DNA from 3 places in the Pedobacter sp. KBS0701 genome. Region 3 is predicted to be linked to each of the others. Evidence: riboswitches for the same ligand, from Rfam matches in the RefSeq annotation. Region 3 holds a riboswitch; each other region holds the start of a gene.
The links. Region 3 has a riboswitch for S-adenosylmethionine ahead of FFJ24_RS11145 (SusC/RagA family TonB-linked outer membrane protein). Riboswitches for the same ligand answer to the same signal wherever they lie in the genome.

Region 1 (3,217 bases), 1.8 Mb from region 3:
GTATTAGACGTCATGGACGGAATCGAACCGCCGTACTAGGTTTTGCAGACCTTTACCTAACCACTCGGCCACATGACTATATGATCTTTTCAAACAGCTTTAGATTCAATTTTGAAGAAGATTCAACAAAAGTATAAATTAATTACTATGAATTCTATAGAAATAGTAGTTAAATTTGGATTTTGTAATTATTAAAACCTTTTTAATCATTTAATTTGTTGATTTTTAGTTGTTTATATGTGAAATAAATTGTAGATAGATCCTGAAAAAATCCTATAACTATCAGATCAGGATGACGATCGCATTCTCAATTTGTCATCCTGAGTGCAACTAAGGATCTTTTAGCTGTTAACTTTTTTTAAAATAAAAGATTTGCTTCGCAGAGCCTCTGGGTTCTTCACTGCGTTCAGAATGACAGCAGCTTTGCGCCTTCCATTAGTGCCCTTTATAGTAAAGGGTGGAAAATGTAAAATGAATGATGGAATGAAAAGGCTCCATGCTCTTCGTGTTTTTCTCTTTATGACCTCTGTGGTAAAAAATGGAAGATGGGACAGGTTGACAATAAAACACAATCGCTCGCAATTTGTCATCCTGAGTGCAACTAAGGATCTTTTAGCTGTTAACTTTTTTTAAAATAAAAGATTTGCTTCGCAGAGCCTCTGGGTTCTTCACTGCGTTCAGAATGATAGCAGCTTTGCGCCTTCCCTTAGTGCCCTTTATGGTAAAGGGTGGAAAATGTAAAATGAATGATGGAATGAAAAGGCTCCATGCTCTTCGTGTTTTTCTCTTTATGACCTCTGTGGTAAAAAATGGAAGATGGGACAGGTTGACAATAAAACACAATCGCTCGCAATTTGTCATCCTGAGTGCAACGACGGATCTTACAGTTGACTTTAGTATTCTTAATAATTAAAGATTTGCTTCGCAGAGCCTCCGGGTTCTTCACTGCATTCAGAATAACAAACGCCTTGCCTAAATTAATGATTGCAAATTATATATCTGTAAATCAATTATTTACAGATAAAGTCTATAAAATCTATAGGAATACTTGTTTAAATTAATCAAAGTTTATACTTTTACAAAAAAATATAATAGTTCACTAGCAAATTTACGTTCAATATGAAACTCCGCAGACAACCTCGGCCATATTTTCTGATCAATTATTCAGATCAATATAACTGCTGTTGCCGCTAATATAAGCTAAGATACGGATCACCTGATAAAGGTTTTCATTCAGATATTCTTATTTAAAAATCCTGGTACCCCGGGGCCTTTTGATAGAATATTATGGTGGTCATGTATTTCAGTCAATAAGTTGCCGGGGTATCAGGAACCGCCTAACTAATCACCACCACTAGTTTAGGTTATTACTCTAATTAATTCACCACCATTAATTAGTTGATTTATACAGAAGAAGGGAGAGTCAGTACTCGTTGAACTTCTAGCAACTTTCCATAGGAAAAAGTGCTCAAACTGATCTAGCAATAGATTATAAATTAACCAATAACAAGTAAACTCACGTTTCCTGTTAGGGATTTCATTAAAAGCATAACAGTTGCTTAAACAGCCTGTATCCATGCTATATGGTTTTCTGTGGGAAAAATTATGCCTTGTTATTAAAAACTCTAAAACGATAGTGTTTAACTAATAATGATGATTATGAAAATGAAAATTTCCTCAAGAATTGCATGCTTAACCACCTCAGTCCTGTTATTGGGAGGTATTGCATCTGCCAGGGTGGCAAAACCATTCCCAAAAGAAGGGATTTGGAGGGGTGAGTTTAGTGTAAGCGAATCAAAAGTGCCCTTTAATTTCGAATTGAAAGGTAAAAGCCCTCAAACGGGTATCTTAACCTTAATTAATGGTTCCAGACGTGATGATTTCCATGTAGAGAGGCGTGGTGACGATTCCATCTATGTAAAAATGAATACTTACGATGCTGCTTTGGTGGCAAAAATAGAAACCGATGGAACATTATCAGGTGAATACCGCAGCCTGGTACCTGGTTTCAGGGGTAATTCACTTCCTTTTGTGGCAGAGCATGGAAAAAATTACCGCTTTGTAGCACCTGGAAAAGATATTGCTCCAAAACACAATATCTCTGGCAAGTGGGAAATCAAAACCTACACCAAAGAAGCCGTACCAGCCTCCATTGCTTTATTAAAGCAGAATGGAAATAAACTTACCGGAGTAATTATGACCGTGGTTGGCGATACCAGGGAACTGGAAGGCACCGTACAGGGCGATGAATTTGAATTATCTGGTTTTACCGGACCAAGTCCTTTTATTGTGAAAGGAAAAATAAATGACGATAATAGCATTACCGGAGAGCAGGGCTTTGGGATATATAAAAACCTGAAATTTGATGGCCAGCGCAACGAAAATGCCGAGCTTCCTGATCCTTACAAACTTACTTTTCTTAAAGAAGGTTATAAAAAACTTGATTTTACCTTTCCAGATTTAACAGGAAAAAATGTTTCCTTAACCGACGATAAATATAAAGGTAAGGTCGTAATTATTGAGACGATCGGTACCTGGTGTCCTAACTGCACCGATCAAACTGTTTTTCTTTCGCCATGGTTTAAAAAGAACCAAAAACGCGGGGTAGAAGCCATTGCAATTGGTTTCGAGCAAAAAGATGATCTTGAATATGCCAAATACACTTTAGGCAAACTGAAAGAGAAATATGGCATCACTTACGATATCCTGTTTGGTGGCATTGCCGATAAAAGAGTAGTGGCCGAAAAACTACCTGCGCTAAATAAATTCATTGCTTTTCCAACAACCATCATTATCGATAGAAAAGGCAATGTAAGGGAAATTTATACTGGTTACACCGGAACGGTAACTGGAAAATATTTTAACGATTACGAAACCAAATTCAATAAAGTGCTCGACGAGCTGATCGCAGAACCTGTACCCGAAAAACTGGCTTCAGCAGAAACACTAAAAAGTAAATAAACCAAACCAACTAAACTAAATATGGGGCTGCATCGTATTGCATCCCATATTTTAACCTACACTTAAAACTTTATAATATGAAAAACTACATGGCTAAAATGCAGGCGCTGGTTCTGGTATCGCTCATTTCTACAACAGCCTTTGCTGTAGATAAGGTAAATGAAGAGCCAAAAACGACCAAAAAATTTATAAAAGAAGGAATTTGGCGTGGTGTTTTTAAAGTTGCCGAAACAGAAGTGCCTTTTAATTTCGAACT
Region 2 (3,217 bases), 830 kb from region 3:
TTATAATTATATGTTGATGCTGTACTCATTGTTTATTGTATTCGGAAAATGAACGGGCTTAGGCTGATAAACTCTCTGTAGGGATCTGAACATTTATAGATGCAAAAGCCTGCTCGAAATCGGCCTTAATATCATCGATGTGTTCAATACCGACTGAAACCCGTAATGCGTTTGGCTTTACACCTGCAGCCAATTGCTCCGCTTCACTCAATTGTTGGTGTGTGGTTGCCGACGGTTGGATAATCAACGTTTTGGCATCGCCCACGTTTGCGAGATGCGAAACCAGTTTTAAATTATCAATAACCTGTGTGGCATTTTCTTTACTTCCTTTTAATTCGAAAGATAGAACCGCGCCGAAACCGTTACTTAAATATTTTTTTGCCAGGCTATTGTATTTGCTGCTCGCTAATCCTGGATATTGTACTTCCTGAACCAATGGATGGTTTTCTAACCAGGTGGCCAGTTCTAAAGCATTATCAACATGGCGTTGAACGCGGAGTGATAAGGTTTCCAATCCTTGTAATAAAAGAAACGAATTGAAAGGTGATAAGGCAGGCCCTAAATCTCTTAGTCCTTCTACGCGCGCCCGGATAATAAACTGAATATTGCCAAATGGTCCACCGATGCCAAAAACATCACTGAAAACCAACCCGTGATAGCCTGCTGATGGCTCAGAGAACTGAGGGAATTTTCCATTGCCCCAATTGTAGTTTCCACCATCGATGATCACACCACCAATACTCGTTCCATGGCCACCAATCCATTTCGTTGCAGATTCTACCACAATATTGGCTCCGTGTTCCAATGGTTTAAATAAATAACCGCCTGCGCCAAAAGTATTGTCAACCACTAATGGAAGATCATATTTTTTAGCAATTGCAGCAATTTTCTCAAAATCTGGCACACTAAAAGCAGGATTGCCAATGGTTTCCAGGTAAATTGCCTTAGTTTTATCTGTTATTTTAGCTTCAAATTCTTCAGGTACATCTGGATTTGCAAAATCAACATGGATACCCAAACGTTTAAAAGCAACTTTAAACTGGTTATAAGTTCCACCATAAATATGAGTAGAAGAAACAATGCTGTCGCCAGCTTCTAAGATATTATTTAGGGCAATAAACTGAGCGGCCTGTCCTGATGCTACTGCTAAAGCCGCTACACCACCTTCTAAAGCTGCAATTCTTTTTTCGAAAACATCATTGGTAGGATTCATGATCCTAGTGTAAATGTTGCCAAACTCTTTTAAGGCAAATAAATTAGCTCCATGTTCGGCGCTGTTAAATCCGTAAGAAGTGGTTTGGTAAATCGGCACAGCCCTCGAACCTGTTGTGGGATCTATTTCCTGGCCAGCGTGTAATTGTAAAGTTTCAAATTTATATGATGTTGACATGATTACTATTTTATTTTGTTGAACGATTAGATATGGTGGTTTAGGTTGATCCTAAAACCTGGCAGGGCGTATCCCGATGTTCGGGACCTTCCAGTTTGAAAGAAACAAAAAAGGAAGATTTTTTAAACTAATGTATGCAACAGCACATACAAATAACCGCACGCATATTGCAACAAGTAAAAGAAACAGAGTATTGTTCTGCATTTTTAAGGTTTGCATTGGGTTCGCTTAGCGATTGAAGATTTAATGTTTTCATCAGTTCTAATTTATATCACCAGATAACACCATGCTATCCGGTCAGGAATTGGCACCTTCTCTTTCTGAGGGTTGCCAGTGGGTCATCGAGCCAGTCTCTCGCCACTTCTTTATAAATCAACCCGTGAAGATTGACTTTTATTTAGCTTTCCACCAAATAATATTTCAAATGTCTTAATTAAATTTTAATTCACAAAATAAAATTTTGATTTTAAATTAACTATCTAAAAATGAACTCGTTATTTTTATGCTGATTTTGCCATTTAAAATTTTTAATATAAAATTAACGCTTAATATTTTAAGTTTGTGCATCCTATCTAAATCGTAACTTTATGAAAAACACAAAATCACTATGTTTAGGACTGTTATTTATTGTAACGGGTTTAAACAATGCCAGCGCTCAATTTGGAGGCTTAAAAGATAAATTATTAAAAGTAGGCACAGCACAGGGTGCTAAAGCCCTGGGGGTAGACAGGTTTTTAAAACAACCCGCCGCTATTACTACTAGTTTTGAAGATGTAAACAGGGAAGGTGAAAAAATGCCCGACTTTGTTAATCCTTCAAAATTAAAAGCACAGCCTTTATATTTATTGCCCAAAAACCCTGAGGGTGGTTTTGTACTTTGCGAAGGATTGTACGAAATGACGAATAAAAGCTATTGTTTAAAAGCCGGAACATTTGCCCCTTCAAAAGGAGATGGTTACATGTTTGCACCGGTTTTAGGCCCGAAAGAAGAAATTGTGGTTTCTATTTTGAAAAGTGCAGAAAAACATCCTGAAGTAGAACAGCACGATATACAAGCGCTACTTTGGACAATTATTGCCAGAACAAAATTTGCCGATTACAACGGACAGGTTAAAGTAACTGCCCTTAAACTATTAACACCTAAACAGCTTACACAATTAGAAGGTGGCGCCCTGGGCATTTTGCCTTTCGATGTCATGGAAAAAGCTAAAGATCAATTGCCATCTGGCGTGAGGGCAGTTTTTGAGGCAGAAAATAATATCCGCCAATTGGTATCCTCTGGTAACTATACTTATGCTGATATGGAGAAATATGCTATAATAGCAGGGATGGCCCCGCCAAGAAGCGATGTGCCAAGTGGCATCTGGACGAAACATCCTGATGGTTATTATGTGCGTTATTTTCCTTCAGGATATTCGATTACCAAAGTGCAGGTATATGTACCAAAAGAATTGTTAGCTAACGGAAATAAATTGGTTTATGATGCAGCAGGAGATATTGCTTGTCCAGCCAATACAGGCTCGCAACGTTTGGCGCAAACTAATGAGCCATTGGAGGCTAACTATTCGTTAAAGTTGACCACGATTTGTAATTCTAAGTAGGTTTTGGAAAATTAGGGTTCTGTAATCCTTATGCGATTGCAGTCCCGCTTTACGCTTTATCTTTTTGGCTACCCTTCGACTTCGCTCAGGGTGACAGCCAAAAAGGATATCGCTGCAATCGGGTTTAGCAACAGAGGTTCAAAATAACTATAAGAGGCTTTCTCATAATATTGTTGTCATCCTGAGCTTGTCGAAGGACCTGTTTTAAATATCTTACAAGGCGTTT
Region 3 (3,217 bases):
TTTGTTTCCTGTTTGCTTAAATAAACCTACTGTTTTTTCTTCCTTACCATTTGTCGATGTAAAAACCACATCATAACTTCCAGAATAGTCTGCTGTGGCAGGTTTATCAGTTTTGAAACGATAATTTTTTCGCTCGGCAATAATTATCAAAGGTTTGCCAGTTTTATCCTGTTTTCTTAATGCGCCGGTTAGTTGATCACCAACTATAGCAAATGCAAGTTCGTTATCAAACTGATCCAGTTTGACAAAAAGTGAATCGGCAGTTTGTTTTACCCGACCACCTTCGAAACTTTCTTCGGCATTGCGGAAATATAATTTCTGTTGACCGCTTTTTTCGTTGATTTCGAAATTAAAAGGGATTTCTAATCCTTCCTTTACTTTCGCTATACCACGCCAATGGCCCAGCGCAACAAATGCTTTTGCTTTTTTTTCTTTGATTGTTGCTTGTTGGCGATTGGCCAATACAGCCTGTTGTTGCGCAAAGGTTAAAGAGGTTGATATGGCCAGTATGGCGGTAAATATGGATTTTAGGTTCATCGGGACGTGTGTTAATCGACTAAATTAGTCGACAAATATACGGGCGGAATAACCAAATAAAAAATATTTCATTAAAAATCTATAAAAACTATAGGATAAATGGAATTAATTATACCTTTGCCCCAGTTATTTTAAAATACTTATCAAGAAAGGCGGAGGGAATGGCCCTGTGAAGCCTTAGCAACCATCTAATTTATAGAAATGGTGCTAATTCCATCCTGGATGAATCTGGGGTAGTTAAGTCAGTTGTTTGCATTATCCTTATCAAAATATATGGAGCACTTCTGATTTAAGGGGTGCTATTTTTTTGCCCTGACGCTGCTTTTGATAAGTAAATATGTTTTATAGAAAATCATTGAAATGAAAAAAACAGACGAGTTAAAATCCATTGATGCAAACCCTAATGCATATTTCCGAATGCGCACGCCCTGTTAAAATTGCTCCGTTTTAACAGGCCCATTTGATCTAACCACTCCATTTTATTTTTAATAAAACACGTTTATTAACTGTTTAGGAGTCGTTTTGCCCAGATTTTTATCTTTTAACTAATTTTTAAACATACACATGATCAAACTTTTTAAATCAATACCACTCATCTTACTGCTCTTTATTACGCAGCAGGTATTTGCTCAAAATGTCACCATTACCGGAACGGTAAAATCGGCGGATGGCGAAACACTGCCAGGCGTTTCTATTCTTATCAAAGAAACCAAACAAACCACTATTTCTGATGGTAAGGGCGTTTTTTCTATCAGTGCGCCTGATCAAGCCATTTTAGTATTTTCATACATTGGCTTCAAAACTCAGGAAATACAAATCAACAAAAATGCTGGCCCAATTTCGGTCATTCTTCAACCCAGCGATAATGCGCTTGACGAAGTGGTAGTAACGGCTCTTGGTATTTCAAGGGAGAAAAAATCTTTGGGTTATGCCGTTCAGGAATTGAAAGGAGACCGTGTAGCCGAAGCTAAAGAATCTAACCTGGTAAATGCATTGGCTGGAAAAATAGCTGGGGTTAGGGTAACGAACAGTCAGGGGAGTATGGGATCATCTCGCGTAGTCATCAGAGGAGAAACATCTATAGCCGGAAATAACCAGCCTTTATTTGTGGTTGATGGAATTCCGGTAGATAACTCGCAGTTGAATTCGGCTGGGGCCAGGGATTACGCCAATACCATTTCAGATATCAATCCGGAGGACATCGAATCGATGAGCGTCCTAAAAGGACCAAATGCAGCTGCATTATATGGCTCGAGGGCTGCAGCAGGGGTGATCCTCATTAAAACCAAAACAGGTAAATCGAAAAAAGGATTGGGCATTGCCATTAATTCAAACGCGGTTCTAGAAACTTTGCTCACCCTGCCGGTTTATCAAAATGCTTTTGGTCAGGGATCAGAAGGTAAGTTCAGTTATGTGGATGGCGCTGGTAAAGGTATTAATGATGGGGTAGATGAGAGCTGGGGACCAAAACTGGATGGTAGGTTAATTCCGCAGTTTTATTCCAAAGGGGTGCCTGTTCCGTTTGTAGCCCATCCGGATAACGTACGCGATTTCTTTCAAACGGGATATTCCTTAAATAATGGGGTATCTGTTGCAGATGCTGGCGAAAAATACGACTTCCGATTATCGTACAATAACCTGAAACAAGTAGGTATAGTACCAAACTCCGGACAGGGCAAAAATTCGTTTGTATTGAATACCACAGTAAAAGTAACACCTAAATTAACTTTAACCGCAAACGCAAATTACAGCAAACTTAATTCTGATAATTTACCAGGAACGGGTGGATCAAGATCAACCAGTACCATGTTGCAGTTTACCTGGTTCGGCCGTCAGGTTGATATTAACCAGCTAAAAAACTATTTGGATGAAAATGGAAAAACGTTTAACTGGAATAATAGCTATTACAGCAATCCATATTGGGTAGCTTACGAAAATACAGTTTCGCAGAACCGCAGTCGGATTATAGGTAGTTTAGCCCTTAATTATAAAATTATTGATGGCCTTGATTTCAATTTCAGATCGGGTACGGATTATTACAACGATAGGCGTAAAGTTAGAATCGCTTATGGTACGAACGGAACACCTTTTGGATCTTACACCGAAAGTGCCTTTACGGTAAGCGAGAATAATACCGACGCAACCTTAAACTTTAACAAACAGTTAAACGATGATTTTAGCTTAGAATTATTGGGTGGCGGTAACATCCGCAGGCAATATATTGAGCAGAATGATCAAAGTGCACCTAAACTGGCCATCGCCGGACTTTATACCCTTAAAAACTCTCGTGATCCCTTGATTTCATCCAATAATTTATCGCGTTTAAAATCATATAGCGTTTATGCATCAGGTCAGATCGGTTTCAGAAATTACCTTTTCGCCAACATCACGGCACGTAACGATTGGTCGTCTACTTTGCCTGCGCAGAACAGGTCTTATTTTTACCCGTCATTTAACGGAAGCTTTGTAGCAACCGAAGCATTTGACATTAAAAGTGAAGCACTTAATTATTTGAAAATACGTGGGGGCTGGTCTAAAGTAGGTAAAGATGCAGATCCTTATCGTTTGATCAATACTTACGCATTTAGTGCGCCATTTAACGCAAACCCTCAACTTACCACAAGTAATATCGACCTTAATCCTAACCTCAAACCAGAAACTACCACTTCAACAGAACTGG

Region 1: linked by a shared signal. The riboswitch ahead of FFJ24_RS03850 (peroxiredoxin) and the one ahead of FFJ24_RS11145 (SusC/RagA family TonB-linked outer membrane protein) in region 3 are both predicted to bind S-adenosylmethionine.
Region 2: linked by a shared signal. The riboswitch ahead of FFJ24_RS07725 (O-acetylhomoserine aminocarboxypropyltransferase/cysteine synthase family protein) and the one ahead of FFJ24_RS11145 (SusC/RagA family TonB-linked outer membrane protein) in region 3 are both predicted to bind S-adenosylmethionine.

Annotation. Positions count from the first base shown of each region.
Region 1 is NZ_CP042171.1:981,584-984,800, forward strand. Features, by position in the region: tRNA gene FFJ24_RS03845 (tRNA-Cys) at 8-78, opposite strand; SAM riboswitch class I at 1,401-1,498, shown strand; gene FFJ24_RS03850 (peroxiredoxin) at 1,660-2,961, shown strand; gene FFJ24_RS03855 (peroxiredoxin) at 3,039-3,217, shown strand, end outside.
Region 2 is NZ_CP042171.1:1,947,057-1,950,273, forward strand. Features, by position in the region: gene metX (homoserine O-acetyltransferase) at 1-29, opposite strand, end outside; gene FFJ24_RS07725 (O-acetylhomoserine aminocarboxypropyltransferase/cysteine synthase family protein) at 59-1,390, opposite strand; SAM riboswitch class I at 1,654-1,764, opposite strand; gene FFJ24_RS07730 (hypothetical protein) at 1,978-2,991, shown strand.
Region 3 is NZ_CP042171.1:2,778,637-2,781,853, reverse strand. Features, by position in the region: gene FFJ24_RS11150 (peroxiredoxin) at 1-537, opposite strand, end outside; SAM riboswitch class I at 675-781, shown strand; gene FFJ24_RS11145 (SusC/RagA family TonB-linked outer membrane protein) at 1,102-3,217, shown strand, end outside.